Regions from separate parts of the Endozoicomonas sp. ONNA1 genome, predicted to be linked through region 2. Evidence: predicted binding sites of a transcription regulator. Region 2 holds the regulator's gene; each other region holds the start of a gene.
What was found. Region 2 encodes LexA, which represses DNA repair genes until DNA is damaged. Its sites were predicted from a motif close to TACTGTNTANNTANACAGTA; they were not measured.

Region 1 (6,257 bases), on a different contig from region 2:
CTCCTTTCCAGATCGAAGGCTACACCGATGTGGGTGAAGAAGTTCGTCTTAAAAACCGTGTTGTTGACCTGCGCCGTCCGGAAATGCAGGAAAAAATGATCCTTCGCAGTAAGCTGACCAGTGCCGTACGCAGCTTTATGGATGAGCACGGCTATCTGGATGTCGAAACGCCTGTTCTGACCCGTGCTACCCCGGAAGGTGCCCGTGACTACCTGGTGCCCAGTCGTACCCACGAAGGTAAGTTCTTCGCGCTGCCTCAGTCTCCTCAGCTGTTCAAGCAAATGCTGATGGTGGCAGGTTTTGACCGCTACTACCAGATCGTAAAATGCTTTCGTGACGAAGACCTGCGTGCTGATCGTCAGCCAGAATTTACTCAGATCGATATTGAGACCTCCTTTATGGATGAGTCCCCGATCATGGAAATGGCTGAAGACCTTATTAAGAGCACTTTTAAGAAAGTGGGCGGTATTGAGTTGGGCGAATTCCCGCACATGACTTATGCACAGGCCATGAACCTGTATGGTTCTGACAAGCCGGACCTGCGTATCCCGCTGGAGCTGGTGGATGTGGCTGATCTGATGGCCGGAGTTGAATTCAAGGTCTTCAAAGGACCGGCTGAAGATCCCAAAGGGCGTGTAGCTGCTCTGAAAGTTCCCGGTGGTGCTGAACTGTCCCGTAAGCAGATCGACGACTACACTCGGTTTGTCAGCATTTACGGTGCCAAAGGTCTGGCCTGGATCAAGGTTAACGAAATTGAAAGTGGCGCCAATGGCCTGCAATCTCCGATCATCAAGTTCCTGGGCGACGATGTCACCATGAAGATCATGGAGCGACTGGATGCCAGGAATGGCGATATCGTCTTCTTTGGTGCTGATAAAGAGAAGGTGGTTAACGAAGCCTTGGGCGCGTTGCGCTGCAAGATCGCTGCTGACCTGAATTTGTACACGAAAGAATGGGCGCCACTGTGGATTGTCGACTTCCCGATGTTTGAAGAAGCAGACGACGGTGGTTTGACTGCACTGCACCATCCTTTCACAGCCCCAACGACTTCACCTGAAGAGTTGGAAGCTAATCCTGCGGAAGCTTTGTCCCGTGCTTATGACATGGTTATCAACGGTTACGAAGTGGGTGGTGGCTCTGTTCGTATTCACAATCAGGAAATGCAGCAGACGGTATTCCGCATCCTGAAGATTGAGGAACAAGAGCAACAGGAGAAGTTTGGCTTCCTGCTGGACGCTCTGAAATACGGTGCGCCTCCCCACGGTGGTCTGGCGTTTGGTCTGGACCGTCTGGTTATGCTTTTGTGTGGTACCGATAACATTCGTGACGTTATTGCCTTCCCGAAAACTCAGTCTGCAGCGTGTCTGCTGACTCAGGCTCCGGGTGAAGTGGATGCTGGCCAGCTGCGCGACCTGAACATCCGTATTCGTCGCGATCCGGCGTCTGCAACCAGTCACTGATCAATCCATAAAGCGTCTGCGACACACAAAGCGTCTGCGACACACAAAGCGTCTGCGACACACAAAGCGTCTGCGACACATAAAGCGTCTGCGACCATTTCATAAATTGTTTAAGGCCGGTTTTTACCGGCCTGTTCAAGAAAAGATAAAGGGTATTTTCTATGGCAGGTCATAGTAAATGGGCCAATATCAAGCACCGTAAGGCGGCACAGGACGCCAAGCGTGGCAAAATCTTCACCAAGATCATTCGTGAGCTGGTGGTAGCAGCCAAGCAGGGCGGTGGTAATATCGAGGACAACCCCAAGCTGCGTCAGGTGGTTGACAAGGCTCTGGGGGCCAATATGACCCGTGACACCATCAACCGGGCCATTGCTCGTGGTGCCGGTGGTGATGACGATTCCAATATGGAAGAAGTCATCTACGAAGGTTACGGTGCTGGCGGTATCGCAGTTCTGGTGGAATGCCTGACAGACAACCGTAATCGTACCGTTGCAGAAGTACGTCACGCATTCTCCAAGCACGGTGGCAATCTTGGCACTGACGGGTCTGTTGCTTATCTGTTTGAGCGCAAGGGGCAGATCTTTTTCGAACCGGGCCTGGATGAAGACACTGTCATGGAAGCCGCTCTTGAAGCTGGCGCTGAAGACGTTGTGACTAACGACGATGGTTCCATTGAAGTAGTCACTGATTGGACTGAGTTCATGGCAGTAAAAGAAGCCATAGAGGTTGCAGGTCTGACGCCAGCAGGTGGCGAAGTAGCGATGATCGCTTCCACCCAGACGGAACTGGACAAAGACGGTGCAGAAAAAATCATGAAGCTGGTGGATCGTCTGGAAGATCTGGACGACGTGCAAAACGTTTACACCAATGCTGATATTCCTGCTGAAGTGATGGAGCAGCTGGGTTAAGTTATCCCTTCCTTGTGAATAGCCTCGACAGCGAAAGTATCGGGGCTTTTTTTGCTTTTACTTTTCTTGCTCTTATAAAAAATTGTCGGGCTCCCGCTTCTATATAAAAATTTTGCTGTTGCGGTGTTGCGAGTGAGGTCAAATACCGTGCAACTTGATCACAATGGTTTCATGCTTTAGTTCTGGAAATACCTGCCCGGCAGACACATGAGTGAATGCCCAGACGTTGAACCCTATCAGTAGCATAAACAATACGACAATGATGCCAGTGATAATCAATAATGTTTTTAGTAGATCGGGCATTGATTGTTTCCGGATCTTCTTGTGGAGTAAAACCGTCTTGAGCAAGGGCAATGATCCTGCCAGGGTTTCACGATGAGAGCATTGCCAGAGAAATACTAAGCTGCTTCTATCGTTACTCACAGGCAAGTTTGGTAATTCAGTGTTCTTGAATTGTAAGTTTCTGATACCCAGTGGGATCACTGGTATATTGTATGAATGTACAGTATCCTTTTGACGTAATCATGATGACAGAATTCCTGTCTGTCAGATGTTTTTGGCAGGAGCTGCCGAAGTCAGTGACTCTTGGGATATATCAAACAGCTGTCATGGAAAATCGCGATATCCGACTTGAGAATACATTCTGAATGGCCATCCTAATGGGGATAGATCCGGGATCAAGAATTACCGGCTATGGATTAATTGAAGAAGTAGGTAATAAAACACATTATGTGGCTTCCGGGTGTATTCGCATCCGGGAAGCGCCTTTGCCTGAGCGATTGCAGCAGATCTATGAAGGTATCAGTACTCTGATTGAACGTTACACCCCACAGTCAGTGGGTGTCGAACAGGTGTTCATGTCCAGGAATGCCGATTCGGCACTGAAGCTGGGGCAGGCCAGGGCGGCGGCTATTGTGGCTGTGGTCAATCATAATCTTGAGGTGTCGGAGTATTCTGCCCGGCAGGTCAAGCAGGCGGTGGTTGGCAAAGGTTCTGCGGATAAGTACCAGGTAAAGCACATGGTGAAGTCTATCCTTGACTTGAATGATACTCCTCAGGCTGATGCCGCAGACGCCCTGGCAGTTGCTCTTTGTCATGCTCATACCCGCTCCAGTCTGGTCAGAATGGCAGGTGCTACAGGTACCCGACGTCGTCGTCTCACGGGGCAGGCTTAGTTTGGGTGGACGCAAAGGTGAAAGGAAGCGATGCAAAACACCAGGTCTACAATCTGTTGCGGCGTATAGATTTTCTTCAATGCTTTCCAGTTTTCTATACCTATGATCTGTTCTTTGTAGAGTTCTTCAGTGGTTTTCAGTAACAGGCGCTGGCGGTTGTCCCAGCCCGGTGCCAGGAGACCGCGAGCAACCATTTGTACATCACTGGCTTTCAGACCGGTGTCCAGAGCACATTGAGCAATGTCCGGGATCAGGTGTCTGGTATTACAGAGGTAGGCACTTCGAAGAGCAACCAGAGCCCGATCTCTCATAGGAAGGCTGGTATAGCCCTGTATATAGCCGGTGAAACTGCGAACAGGCTTATCGAGCTTAGGTGAATTTGCTATTCGCTCCGGAGGGGCCTCCACCAACAGAGATTTCTGTGACTGGATGAAAGGGATAGGAATAGCCCCGCCGGTCACAGCGGGATGGTATTCACTGGCCAGACCAGCCTTAGGAAGGATTTGCCAGAGTACTCCCAAAAATGTGCGAAGTCTCCTCATGAGGCCGCTCCTTCAGGCTGTTGGATTGATGTCTCTCAGTGATTAGAGAAGAGCAATCCTCAGGAGTTCATGGTTCTCAGCGTATTGTTAGGTGTTCTGACTACATGGTCAGAAAATAAAAAATTTGGGAAACGACATGATTGGAAGAATTCGGGGTCTTCTGGCTGACAAACAGCCTCCTCATTTGCTGATCGAAGCCTATGGTATCGGGTATGAACTGGAAGCTCCGATGTCGGTTTTTTATAAATTGCCGGAAGTGGGTCAAGAAGTCGTTTTGTACACCCACTTTGTCGTGCGTGAAGATGCTCAGCTTCTCTACGGCTTCAGCAGTCGTGATGAACGGGAATTGTTCAGAACCCTGATTAAGGTCAATGGAGTAGGTCCCAAGCTTGGACTGACCCTTTTGTCAGGTATTGAAGCTGATGCATTGGTACGCTGTGTAAAGGAGGGAGACAGTGCCACACTGGTCAAGCTGCCGGGTGTGGGTAAGAAAACAGCCGAGCGGCTGATTATTGAAATGAAAGATAAGCTGGATCGTTGGCAGTCAGCGCCCCTGTTGGAAGAAAAGCCTTTGATTGTTGGTGGGGAAATGGCTGCCGCAGCACAAGATATTGAACAGGAAGCCGTCAGTGCATTGGTGGCTCTGGGTTACAAGCCTCAGGAAGCCAGCAAAATCATTGGCAGATTGTTCAAGGACGGTATGACCAGTGAAGAGCTGATTCGTCAGGCTCTGAAAAGTATGATCTGATGCTTCCTCACATTATCTGGAAGGAGAGACACGGGAGTCTCACCTGTTTGTCTGGTTGACAGTTTTCCGGATGAGCTTGCTGACCGAGTCAACGCAAATGATTGCAGCAGCCAGCCAGATAAAGCTATAGCTTAACCACTGCTGTGCGTTGAAGCCTTCTCCCAGGACAGTCACAGCTACGACGAAGATCAAAGCAGGCTCCAGGTAGCACAACAGACCAAACGAGCTGACAGACAAGTGTCTTGAGGCGTTGATGTAACAGATCAGTGACAGGCTGCAGAGCAGTCCCAGACCTGGCAGCAGATACCACAGAGTGGCGGACTGGGTCAGGTGTTGCATAAAGCTGTGATCGCTCATCAGTATGAAAATACTGGCTGGAAGGAACAGCAGGTGCTCAAACAGCAGAGCGGGCAGGGTGTCGACCTTTAATGGCTTGCGAATGATGAAATATACCGGATAAAGACCGGCCACTGCCAGGCTGACCCAGGGTAAAGAGCCCTGTTGCCAAATCATGGCAAGCACACCCAGTGAGGCGAACCCCATGGCAAAGTATTGAGTCTTGTTGAGTCGCTCGCCAAATACCAGTTTGCCGGTTAATGCCAGAGTCAGTGGCAGCAAGAAATAGCCAAGGGACAGATCTCGGGTTTTGTCATTCACAGGGCCCCAAACAAACAGCCACCACTGAAAGCCTACTATTAATCCGCCAAGAGATAGCATCAGGACAGTTTTACGGCAAAGAAAAATAGCCCTGAAGCCCTGCAGCCGATCCATATGATTACAGACCACTGTCAGACAGGCGGCACTGAAAACAATCCGGCTCCAGAACAGGGTATTTCCGGACAGTTCAATAAATTGTACATAGACGGGCACAAGCCCGAACATCATGGAGGCCAGAACCGAGTTAGTCAGGCCTTTTCCTGAAACAAAATGTGTATTCATCCTGAGTACTTCCTTTAATCAGAATTGAAAAACAGGGTGCTTGGGAGTCCATTGACCTTTAGCTGAAAAGGCATCGCACCCACCGGTATCTCAATGCCACGGCTGCAGCTTGGACGATTAAAAATAGCGTTTTGTTCCCAATGCTGCATTATTTTTTTAACAGACCGGAGATGGTACGCTGAGAGTACTGGTAAATGAGTTAGAAAATGATTGAAGCAGATCGATTGATATCCTCCTCGGAAAGCCCTTTGGAAGAGGTGATGGATCGGGCTATTCGCCCGGTAAAACTGGCTGATTATGTAGGGCAGCCAAAAGTCAGGGAGCAGATGGAGATTTTTATCCAGGCTGCAAGGCTTCGTAATGACGCCCTTGATCATACCCTCATATTTGGTCCTCCGGGGCTGGGTAAAACCACGCTTTCCCACATACTGGCCAATGAGATGGGTAGCAACATTCGAACTACATCTGGCCCGGTGCTGGAAAAA
Region 2 (6,257 bases):
TTAGAACCTACGTTTCTTACCCTCAGCTGTCAAGGCCACTAGTAGCAAAGCCTCATCGAGTTAACCCAACGAGTCAGTGGTACGGAGCATTGCTCAACACTATTACAGGGTGCAAATTGTTGCCATCACTAACTTATCGGTTAGTGATTTTATCGAGGACAAACACTTAACTAATAGTAATCAGGCAACCCATAATTTACGGCAATCTACAAACAATGCTCTTGCTGCAAAACAGGGAAGCACAAAGCATGGAAGCAGTGAGTTTATTCACGCTAATCAATTATTATCAAGTAATGGAGAAATGACTATGACACCTATTGGACACTCAATCAAATCAATATCAATGTCTTCGCAGCCATTTAATCTGCAAGACACACATACCGGGACCACACTACAGGCTTCTGATATTGCTAAAAAACTCATTGATAAAATCTCATTCGGGATTCTGAACAGTGAGGGCAAAAAAAGCACGGTAGCGTCTCCTACCAGCCTGACTCCGGTTTTGGGCATGCTTCTGGCGTGCATAGATGACAATGCCAAAAAGGAATCAATTTTGGGAATCCCCAAAGGAACCTTGACTGAAGAGCTGGAAACTGAAATCCATAAAGAACTCGGTAAATTCAGCAAAGACAACCCTTACGGAGGCCATCCTGAACAGTTAATCTCTTGCGCTAACTTTATCGCTTCTGCTTTTCATGTCAGGGATGAGCAATTAGAAAAAATACTCTCTGAATGTTATCAAACCCAAAAGCTGGAAAGTAATCAATGGAACGTTGCTGAAGTCACAGAAGATTTTGTCAAGGAGAAAACCAAAGGAAAAATTAAAAATTTGTTTGATGACATGAATGAAGTTACAGCGACAATAGGTAATGTAATGGAATTCCGGGGTGTCTGGGAGGATAGTTTTTCTCCAGATAAAACCGCTCCTCAAAGCTTTCTATGCGCAGATGGAACTCGTATTAACAACGTAAAAATGATGGTTAAAACTGAAACGGTTCAATGTGCTTCTAACAGCAAATTTGCTGCCATCGCCAAGGAATTCAAATCTTTGAATGGAGAAGATCTTAAACTGGTCGCAATAAAACCGCGTAAAGAAAGTGCCACAGCGATTAACAATCTTGATTCTGAAACGATTAATGAGCTGACTAAACAATTAAATTATAAAGAAGCGAAATATCAGCTATCGCTACCCAAAATAAAAGTAGAAGACAGTTGCGACACTCAGTTACTCGAGAAAATGTGTGAGGCATTAGGAACCGACATAGTAGCAGGAGATCTGACAAGACTAGGCCTACCGGCAGATCAGGATCTGGAGGTGCTTCAGAAGATCGTATTATCTGTTGATGAAGAAGGTGCTAGCGGTAAGATGGCGACTGTTGCAAAAATTTTAACAAGGTGCGTATCTGGAACTTCTCATTTTGATTTTGACTGCCCTGGCTACATTGCCATTGTAGACAAAGAAGGTAATCGGTTAATTGAGCTGGTCATAAAGGATGGCAGCTTTTTGGAGTTTGATGGTGATCCTGTAATCAGCACCGCTGGAAAACAGAGTTCTAATTCTAAAAAACTGGCAAGTTCCAACCCTTTTGATATGTATGATAGCGAAGATGATCTATTTGATAGCGATGATGATATATCTGATAGCGATGATGATAGTTCTAATAACCCGTTCTTAAATAAACAGGAAGAAGTACAAAAAAACTTATCTCTAATAAAAGATCTGTCTTTTAGAACTTTTGAAACTGTTGATGTGAGCACTTATATAAATAAATTTTATAATCCAAATGGGTATTTAGATATTCAAAGTGCTGATGCAAACAATACTAATTTAACAGTCAGTTTTTCTTCTTTGGATAGTGCTAAAAAGTTTAAAGAAAGTGTATTAGAATCAATTGGTGAAAAAAATGAGAATTTAATTCGGGTTAACAAAAGCTTTTTTTCTATTGAAGTATATGTTTCAAAAAGAGAATGGAATCAAATGATTGATAAAATAACTTCTAAATCTACCGATTTTTATATTTCTGACAACAAAGATGATCCTACAATTACCCCTGCTGAAAAACCGAGCTCCGATAATCTGGTAACTTTTAACGATTATGATATGTCTGATAGTGAAGATGACAGTTCTGATAGCAAAGTTTATACGTCTGATGATCAATTCACATCTAAAAAAGAAGTAACCGATCAAACTCCAATGGGGAGTGTAAGTACTTTAATACAACAGAACTATAATCCGAATGGGGAGTTTGATATTCAGAATACTAAATCAGATCATATACAGCTAACACTCACGATGTCTTCTTTGGAAGAGGCTAAAAAGCTTAGAGAAAGAATATTAAAATCAATTGGAGACAAACATTTTAAATTTGTCAGGATTTTTGGTCGTGATTCTCCTTTTCAATTAGAGGTTTCTTTTCAAGCCTGGGACGCGCTGCGTGAGAAGTTAACTTTTAATCAACCATGAATCAATACAATGCTAAATCCGGAGATTAATCACCTCCGGATTTTTTTTAACAAAAGCCTCACAGAATCAGTTTGCGAATATCGGTCAACCATTCACCAGTAGGAAGGTAAAGCTTGCCACATGCATCATTGACGGCCCTTAGTTCAATTGCTGCTCATCATCGCGGCCCGACCTGCGCGGCCCGACCTGCGCGGCCCGACCTAACATAATGACTTGCCAGAGCAATATTACTGTATATAATCACAGATACTGTATAAAAAAACAGATTGAGTGACCATGATCAAACTGACTAAACGGCAATCCGAAATACTGGACCTGATCAAGTCTCATATCGAAGAGACAGGTTTCCCACCCACCAGGGCAGAAATCGCCAAGACCTTCGGTTTTCGTTCACCCAATGCGGCAGAAGAACATCTCAGGGCACTGGCCCGTAAAGGCGCCATCGAAATTACCCCCGGTGCTTCACGAGGTATCCGAATTCCAGACAGCCAGCCTGAAGGCCTTCCGATCATTGGACAGGTGGCTGCCGGTAACCCGATCCTCGCCCAGGAACATATCGAAGACCACCTGATGCTCAACCCCGGCTTCTTCACCCCAGCCGCTGACTTCTTGTTAAGAGTCAAAGGGATGAGCATGAAAAACATCGGGATTCTTGATGGTGACCTGCTGGCCGTTCACAAGACTACAGAGGTTCGAAACGGTCAGGTTGTCGTCGCCAGGATAGAAGACGAAGTCACCGTTAAACGATTCGAGAAACAGAAAAACAAGGTATTACTCCATCCGGAAAACGACGAGTTCGAAACCATTGTCGTCGATCTCACTCATGATATTTTCGCGGTCGAAGGTTTAAGCGTCGGGGTGATCAGAAATCAGTCCTGAAACGGATGTTGTATGAGCACCTGTACACTTGAGTGAGAACACCGAAAAGCGACCGGACCATGCCAGGAGGAAGGATTCATGCTGTACCGAACAAGCAGTGAAAGGCACAATTTTTCAACATCAGGCTTTCAGAGCAACACAGTTCGCATAAACCGCTCCAGCCTGAAAAAAACGTTACCAGAGAAAAATAAAAGCTCTCCCAGTCCCAGTATTAATGAGCTCATTCTGTCAGGACAACCCTGGCAGGCCGAACAACTCCTGACACCAATGCTCAGTCAGCTTTCCAGTGACAGTGAACGCTGGTTGACTCTGATTCTGGCAGACAAATCGGATACCAGAACCTTGCAATGGTTAAAGAATTGCAACCTGAACCATGACAAGGTGCAAATTTTTAGCGCTAACGATGATCACCAGACACTGGAACTCACCCGGAAAGCACTGGCATCCGGAACCAGCCACACCGTCATTAGTTGGCTGGGACACTTGGATAAAGGGTGGCTAATCAAGCTTGAAAGCGCTGCCCGCAATGGACAGTGTCAGGGACTGGCTATTCGCAGCAGGCAGGTTGCATGAAAACCTGTCACTGCCTTGAAGATAGAGTCAATGCAGCACTCTGTTCTCAGGAATCTCTTCTTCAGAGGATTGGGGACGAGTCAGTTCAGCAACTTCCCGCATTCCGGCGTCAAACATGACCTTTGCCACTTGTAGATACTCTCCTTCAAGATACTCCTTGGCTTCCCCGGAAAATTTCATGGTCAGCAGGGGCTCGCCCTCTTCATCACTGCGTCGCAAAACAATCTCTCCTGTTGGAAGTTCCACAATTTCCAAAAACGATGCAGCCATATTTCGTCCCATAAATAGCGAGTAAGAGGTGGAAATCATGCAGCATTGTGCATCATGATGCAACAGGTCAATGCAGAGTAATGTGAAAGGATGATTAACCAGCATACTGGTAGACATACCTGCAGAACAGCACAGCATGATCTTTGTCATAGGGTACCTCTGTCAAACCTGTCTGAATCGCACCTACAGAGCCCCCCCCCCTGGCTCATTGAGTGTTGACCCCGGCTTATATAAGACTTTGTACCTATATCCCTCCCTGGGCACAAGATACTCCCCAGTCTATGGCGATCCCAACGGTTGAACGCAGAATGAGCAGTAAATGATTAAGTCACCATTCGAGATTGAAATTTCTGAAGTGGCCCACCAATTCCTTGAGGGAAGCAAGAATACTTTTGGCACTTTCCGGTGTTTTAACACCTCTTGTACTTCCAGCACTGTCCGAAGCAATCATGGCAGTATTGATTTTATTAGAATATGATTGTATATCATCGTCTAAAAGTGAAATTTCGCCATAAGCTTTGAGTAAATCTGCCAGCCAGCTGTCAGACAACTCTAATTGTTTTAGCTGCTCGAGTTCAGAAACATCACCTTCCTGCTCACTTACCAAGTTGTAAGCTTCTTCCAGAGACATCAGACGGCTTAACTGATGACCATAAGGAGACAATATCTCTGCCAGCATGGAGAAATATGCCTGACGAGCATGCAACAAAAATGCTTCGCGAAAAGCTTCCTGCTCGAAAGGTTCTGCTCTTTCCCAAGTACCCAATTGTAAACGGGCATAGTGCAACTTCTTATTGGTATAGGCTCGCCACTGCTCAGACATAATCATTCTCACAAATAGAAAGACCCTCACGGATCACCGCGAAGGTCTTGTTTTTGAACAGGCCAGATCAGGATTTTTTGCGCTTTCTGGTGACTTTTTCTTCCCACTTACCTTCCTGGAAGGTAGCACTCCACCCCGTCGCCTTACCTTCTGACTCACTCATAACATACTGAGTCTTGGTTTTACGACTAAAGCGGATTATCGCTGGATTGCCTTCAGCATCCTGTCTCGGAGCATCCAGAAGATAATGATATTTAGGATCAATAGCCGCCTGATGAGGGATCAGTTCACTGACCAGAGGAGCACGGGTCTCACGATTCTTTGGAAATTGGCTGGCGGCCAGAAAAAGTCCGGAGGCACCGTCCCTGAGAATGTAGTGATCATCCACTTTCAGACACTTAAGTTCGGGCATGGGCACCGGATCCATTTTTGGGGGGGCCGCTTCCCCACTCTTCAGCAGTTTACGGGTGTTTTTACACTCACTGTTGGTGCAACCAAAGTATTTGCCAAAACGTCCCGATTTCAGCTGCATCTCGGAGCCACATTTGTCACATTCAAGCACAGGGCCATCATAACCTTTGAGCTTGAACTGACCTTGTTCCACTTCATAGCCGGAGCAGTCCGGGTTATTACCACAGACATGAAGCTTGCGCTGCTCATCAATCAGATAGCTTTCCATCGCTGTAGAACACTTGGGACAACGATGCATAGCTCGCAAAGCGTTAACTTCAGCATTCTCATCGTCAGCATCTTCAACCTCTTCTCCAGGCACCAGATTAATCGTACATTTACAACGCTCCTTCGGGGGGAGCGAGTAACCGGAACAGCCCAGGAAGACGCCAGTACTCGCTGTACGAATCATCATATCCCTGCCACATTCAGGACATTTGATGTCGGTGGGAGAAGGGTCATTGGATCGCATGCCATCACTGTCGTTTTCAGCCTGCTCCAGCTTGTTGCTGAAATCACTGTAGAAATGGTCCAGCAGATCCTTCCAGTTCTTGCCACCTTCAGCCACCACATCGAGATTTGACTCCATATTGGCGGTAAAGTTGTAATCCATAAGATCATGGAAATTTTCAACCAGCCGGTCTGTGACAATATCGCCCATTTTCTCGGCATAGAAACGACGATTTTTCAGAGATACATAACCACGATCCTGAATGGTCGAAATTATGGAAGCATAAGTCGAGGGTCTTCCAATTCCGCGCTTCTCCAGCTCCTTAACCAGAGCCGCTTCACTGAAAC
Region 3 (6,257 bases), on a different contig from region 2:
GGACATCCTGAACATAAAGGTAGCTGTCATTACAGAGCAATACATGCAGTATGTAGAATTGATGGAATCAGGACAATTCGAGCTGGCAGCAGAATACCTTGTCATGGCCGCTACACTGGCCGAAATCAAATCCCGCATGCTGCTGCCACGAGTCTCTGAGGACGAAGACGAGGAAGAAGATCCCCGTGCTGAGCTCATTCGTCGACTGCAAGAATATGAGCGTTTCAAGAAAGCCGCAGAAGATATTGACCAACTGCCCAGGATGACTCGGGATCTTCATGAAGCCAATGCTGCCCCACCCAACCTTGAGCAGGATCGCCCCCATCCGGCAGTCGATCTCAAGGAGATCATGTTGGCCATGGGAGAGGTGCTCCGCCGGTCAGAAATGTACGTCAATCATCAGGTTGAACAGGAGGCTCTGTCCACCCGTGAGCGTATGAGTGAGGTCCTGTCCATGCTGACATCTGAACGCTTCACCCCCTTTGTTGCCCTGTTCCGGCTGGAGGAAGGCAAACTCGGTGTCGTCGTTACCTTTATGGCGGTGATGGAACTGATCAAGGAATCCCTGATCGAATTGATACAGAATGAACCTTTTGGTCCCATTCACGTTAAGGCCCGGATTGACTAATGGAAGCAGAACAGCTGCAACGCATCCTGGAAGGAGCCCTGCTGGCCAGCCAGAAACCCCTGACTGAAGAAAAGCTGGCCGCCCTGTTCCCCGAAGACCTTTACCCCGAGGAAGAGCGTCCGGATGGCAACCAGATCCGCGAAGCTCTGGTGTCCATCTCTGAAGCCTGTGAGGGACGGGGCTTTGAACTCAAAAAGGTGGCATCGGGTTACCGCTTCCAGGTCAGACAGGAACTATCCACCTGGGTTGGCAGACTCTGGGAAGAAAAACCACAGCGCTACACACGGGCACTGCTGGAAACTCTGGCACTCATCGCCTATCGTCAGCCAATCACCCGGGGGGAAATTGAAGACATCCGGGGGGTAGCCGTCAGCAGTAACATCATACGAACCCTTCAGGATCGTGAATGGGTACGTGTGGTGGGTCACCGGGATGTGCCGGGTCGCCCGGCCATGTTTGCCACAACTCGTCAGTTTCTGGATTATTTTAATCTGGAAAACCTCAATGAACTGCCCCCCCTATCCGAGATTCGTAATCTGGAGGAAGCTGCCCGGGAGCTGGCTGAAGCCAACGATCAGAGGGAGCCAACGACAGAGGACGCAGAAGATCAGGAGGCCATTGAGATTGAAGGTCAATCCTCTGATGAGCTATTTGCCGAACTGGATGAATTGGAAGCCGATCTGCCAGACAACTTTGATGACCTGATCCGTAAAAAGAAAGCCGAAGCACTAGAGCAAGAAGAGCAGTTAGTTGAACAGGACATTCAGACATCAGAGAAACTGACAGAACTTCCCACTGAAGGCGATGAAACTCGATATCAGACGACCGATATGCCCATTGAGGAAGAGCCCGCTCCTGAAGCAGAAATATCCGGGGAAATATCAAACGAAAGAACTGACCCCTGAACCATGTCTGATCACTCAGCATAACAGCAGCGGAAATCCACGCTGTCTTAACCTATATTAAGTCGCTATACTCTGGCCCCTTTGATAGAAAAACAGAGCGGCATAGCCATAAATACCATGACAACTGAAACCACTCCTCCCCAGGGTGAAAAACTGCAAAAAATCCTGGCGGGCGCCGGCCTGGGCTCGCGCCGTGAGATGGAACGCTGGATCAGCGAAGGTCGAATCTCCGTAAATGGTGAACAGGCCAGCCTCGGCGATCGTGCCAATGCTGAAGACAAGATTGCTGTCGACGGTCGCCCGGTCAAACTGGAAACCTATGCGTCCGGAATCCGCCGCGTCATTGCCTACAATAAGCCTGAAGGCGAGATTTGTAGCCGCCACGACCCGGAAGGCCGCCCCACTGTTTTTGACAAACTGCCCAAACTTCAGGGAGAGCGCTGGATTGCCATTGGCCGTCTGGATATCAACACCTCCGGACTGATGTTGTTCACCACAGATGGTGAGCTGGCCAGTCGTCTCATGCATCCTTCTTACCAGGTTGAACGTGAATACGCTGTTCGAGTCATGGGTAATGCGACAGAGCAGAAAGTAAAGAACCTGTTCGATGGCGTAGAGCTGGAAGATGGCCCTGCCCGCTTCACCGATATTGTTGACTCAGGCGGTTCGGGCATCAACCGCTGGTTCCATGTTTGCCTGTTGGAGGGCCGTAATCGCGAAGTGCGCAGACTCTGGGAATCCCAGGATTTGACTGTCAGCCGTCTGAAGCGTGTACGTTTTGCCAATGTCATCATTCCTGACCACCTGCGCATGGGCCAGTGGGAAGAAGTAGAAAAAGCGGACATCGACGATCTGGCCGCTGCCGTTCAACTGCCACCCGCGCCCAACGCAGTGACACGCAGAGCCGATCCACGACACACCAAAACAGGCCTGAAAACCAGGGGCTCCCGTGGCAACCCCGCTATCAACAAGAAGCGTCCCTCGCCTCACAAAAAGCCCGGCGTTTTCAAAAAGAACAGACATCGTTAATGCTGTTGAGCTCCAACCATGACCCGGAGCTCTTGCCAATTCCTGAAAATGCTTTGAGTTTCCATGCTAACCTTCAGGGGTTCCACTGGACAGAATGACTGTATTTATATACAGTAACTTTAAACCAAGCCTGACAGGAGAGGGCCATGTCTATTACCCCCATGTGGCGAGTTGACCGGGACGGAAGCATGTTTACAGACAAGAAAGCCGCTGAAGAATACGATCGTATGTTGGAGCTGGCCGCCAATATCACCAGCCTGCTGGAAGACCGCTTTGAAATCGATGAAGACCTGGCTGAAGAGATCGGCCTGATGTTCGCTAAAAACAAGGAAGCCTTTGCCAAAGCCTTTAAAGGCAAACCGGACCTGGTGCTTGAGATTGGCCAGACTTCTGAGCAAGACAACGACACAAAGGATAAGGACGAGGATGAGGCCGCGGCCTGATCCAGCGCATTTTCCGATTGCCAGAGCGGAATGCCCTGATTCGCTCTGCCGTCAGCACCTTTTTCGTTTCAATCCTTTTTCATTTCATCTTCTATTCAGAAACGAATCAAAAACAAAGCGTCATGGGCATTAACCGTCCCTCTGATCAGCTTCAGATTCAGCTAAAAATAGCTTTGTATGAAAAAAAATCTTTCTTTCATTCCTGATTGAGAAACCCTTTTTTTTACCAAAGATAGTGGTTCTAGCGGTCATTTTTCCCATTATCAGACCGAGACACTAGTGAAGCAGCCCGCCAAGTAGCACTTGTACTGGTTGCTAATACAGCGAATTCCGCTAATATAGCGGCCTTTTTGTCTGGCAAGGTATGTAGTCACGACATGACGAGCTTCGTTCCTGGACAGCGCTGGATCAGTGACACCGAAACTGAACAAGGATTAGGTACCGTTCTGACTTTCGATAGTCGCATGGTTACCCTATTGTTCACCACCACCGGTGAAACCCGGCTGTACTCCATTAATAACTGCCCGCTATCAAGGGTACAATTTAATCCTGGTGACAAGATAGAGAGTCACGAGGGCTGGACCATGACGGTGACAGAAGTCATCGAAGAGAATGGTCTGCTGCACTATAAGGGTCTTCTTCCCAACGGCAAGCCCGGAGAGCTTCCCGAATCGGAGCTGGGCAACTTTATTCACTTCAACAAACCGCAGGACAGAATGCTGGCAGGTCAAATCGACCAAAACAGCAATTTTTCTCTGCGTTACAAGACATTGTTGAACAATTGTCGCCTGTTGAGCGCTCCAGTAAGAGGGCTTCTCGGTGCCCGTACCAGCCTCATCCCCCATCAGCTGCACATAGCCCGTGAGGTTTCCGGACGCCATGCGCCAAGAGTGATGCTGGCTGACGAAGTTGGCATGGGTAAAACCATTGAAGCCGGTCTTATCCTTCATCAGCAACTGATCACAGAACGTGCCAGCCGGGTCCTGATTCTGGTTCCGGAAACACTTCAACATCAATGGCTGGTCGAAATGCTGCGTCGTTTTAACCTGCACTTCGGCCTGTTTGATGAAGAGCGTTGCCGTGCGATTGAAGATGAAAACCCGTTCAACACCGAACAGCTGATTCTCTGCAGCCTGGACTTCCTGAGCCAGTACGAAAATCGTTTCCAACAGGTCCTGGAAGCTGACTGGGATCTGCTGATCGTCGATGAGGCTCATCATCTGGTCTGGTCAGAAGAAGACCCCAGCCGTGAATATCAGGTTGTAGAAACCTTGTCGTCACAGATTCCCGGACTGCTGCTATTGACAGCCACGCCTGAACAGATGGGCCCCGAAAGTCATTTTGCCAGACTCCGCCTACTGGACCCGGATCGTTTCCATGATCTGGAGACCTACCAGAAAGAGGAGAAGAGCTATGAGCCTGTGGCCGAAGCGGTACAGGAGCTGCTGGAAAATGACCATCTGCCGGAAGCCGCCTGTCAGCATTTGGCCGGTTTCCTCGGCCAGGACTGCCAACCACTGATCGACCTGATCAATGATGGCTCTGATGAGCAAAAAGAAGCAGCTCGTGAACAACTGCTAAAAACTCTGCTGGACCGCCATGGTACTGGCCGGGTGTTGTTCAGAAATACCCGTGCAGCCGTAGGTGGATTCCCCGGTCGTGTCGTACAGGGCTACGCCCAGAAACTGCCTGAGCTTTATCAGATTGCCCAGGAAGAAGAAACTGAAGTCCGCGGTTCGCTCTATCCTGAACTGGCTTACCAGTCCCATATCCGTGTTAACGACATGGACCCCTGGTGGAAAGTCGACCCACGCATAGACTGGCTGATTAACCTGCTAAAACTGCTCAAAAAGCAGAAAGTGCTGGTGATCTGTGCCAACGCCAATACCGCTCTGGACCTCGAGGACGCCCTCAGAATTCTGTCAGGCATACCCACGGCAGTGTTCCATGAGAACATGACGATCGTGGAACGAGATCGTGCAGCTGCGTGGTTTGCTGATGAAGAATACGGCGCCCAGGTTCTGGTCTGCTCCGAAATTGGCAGTGAAGGTCGAAACTTCCAGTTTGCCCACCACCTGGTGCTCTTCGATTTGCCCGCTCACCCGGATCTGCTGGAACAGCGTATCGGACGACTCGATCGAATTGGCCAGACCGAGACCATCAAAATTCATGTTCCTTACATAGAAGGCACTGGACAGGAATTAATCTTCCACTGGTATGACCAGGGCCTGAACGCATTCGCTGATACCTGCCCGTCTGGCAGCATGGTCTTTGAGCAGTTAGGTGAAGCGTTCACTGAAACACTGATTCCGGAGAAAAAAACGACACTGGCTGATATTCAGCCTTTGATAGAGGAAACCGCCAAGCTCAATGCAAAAATGAATGAGTACCTCCACAATGGTCGGGATCGCCTGCTGGAAATCAACTCCCGTGGCACTCTTTCCAGTGAAGACCTGATAAACGACATCGAAGCACAGGAAGAACCCAGACAGCTCAAGCGCTATATGGAAAAGCTGTTTGAAGGATTTGGCGTCGATTCAGAAGATCATTCCAAGCATTGCCTCGTTGTACGTCCTGGCAGCCATATGGTGACATCCTTCCCAGGTCTTCCGGCTGACGGCATTACCGTCACCTTTGATCGGGAGTTGGCCCTTTCCCGGGAAGATATGCATTTTCTCACCTGGGAGCACCCCATGGTTCGTGAAAGCATGGACATGCTGCTCACCAGTGAGATGGGCAACACTTCGGTCGCTCTGCTGAAAAACAAAGCGCTGAAACCCGGCACAATGTTGCTGGAAGCGATCTATGTCGTCGGTGCTACGGGAGAGAAAAAACTGCAACTGGATCGATACCTGCCCGCGACACCGATTCGCTGCCTGATCGACCCTGGCATGAACAACCTATCAGAAAAAGTTGCCTTCGATACCCTCAATGCCCAGCTTCAGCCCATTAAGAAAGGGATGGCAAAAAAACTGGTGAAAGCGCAACGGGAACCGATTCTGACCATGTTGGCCAAAGCAGAGCAAGCAGCGAAGGAACAGGTTAATCCCATTGTGACTGAAGCCTGCAAAAACCTGCTAAGCCATGTTACGGAAGAGATCAAGCGACTGGCTGCCCTGAAAGCAGTGAACCCGAACGTGCGTGATGAAGAGATCGAACACCTCAAACTGCGTGCCGCAATGGGTCATCAATGCCTTCAGAAAGCGATGCTCAGGCTGGATGGTTTGCGGTTGATGATTGCGGGTTAACAAT

Region 1: the regulator LexA is predicted to act here: its motif matches at 4,180-4,199, upstream of ruvA (Holliday junction branch migration protein RuvA).
Region 3: the regulator LexA is predicted to act here: its motif matches at 2,659-2,678, upstream of KDK19_RS03730 (YebG family protein).

Annotation. Positions count from the first base shown of each region.
Region 1 covers NZ_JAHHPN010000572.1:2,656-8,912, reverse strand. Annotated here, with positions in the region: gene aspS (aspartate--tRNA ligase) at 1-1,460, shown strand, start outside; gene KDK19_RS13200 (YebC/PmpR family DNA-binding transcriptional regulator) at 1,622-2,368, shown strand; gene KDK19_RS13195 (hypothetical protein) at 2,507-2,671, opposite strand; gene ruvC (crossover junction endodeoxyribonuclease RuvC) at 3,016-3,543, shown strand; gene KDK19_RS13185 (carboxymuconolactone decarboxylase family protein) at 3,540-4,085, opposite strand; gene ruvA (Holliday junction branch migration protein RuvA) at 4,222-4,833, shown strand; gene rarD (EamA family transporter RarD) at 4,873-5,772, opposite strand; gene ruvB (Holliday junction branch migration DNA helicase RuvB) at 5,979-6,257, shown strand, end outside.
Region 2 covers NZ_JAHHPN010000387.1:3,128-9,384, forward strand. Annotated here, with positions in the region: gene KDK19_RS08975 (serpin family protein) at 110-2,464, shown strand; gene lexA (transcriptional repressor LexA) at 2,741-3,343, shown strand; gene KDK19_RS08985 (SulA-like leucine-rich domain-containing protein) at 3,422-3,916, shown strand; gene KDK19_RS08990 (hypothetical protein) at 3,944-4,336, opposite strand; gene KDK19_RS08995 (DUF6586 family protein) at 4,515-5,009, opposite strand; partial or broken gene topA (type I DNA topoisomerase) at 5,077-6,257, opposite strand, start outside.
Region 3 covers NZ_JAHHPN010000158.1:8,610-14,866, reverse strand. Annotated here, with positions in the region: gene KDK19_RS03745 (ScpA family protein) at 1-628, shown strand, start outside; gene scpB (SMC-Scp complex subunit ScpB) at 628-1,533, shown strand; gene rluB (23S rRNA pseudouridine(2605) synthase RluB) at 1,651-2,562, shown strand; gene KDK19_RS03730 (YebG family protein) at 2,709-3,005, shown strand; gene rapA (RNA polymerase-associated protein RapA) at 3,383-6,253, shown strand.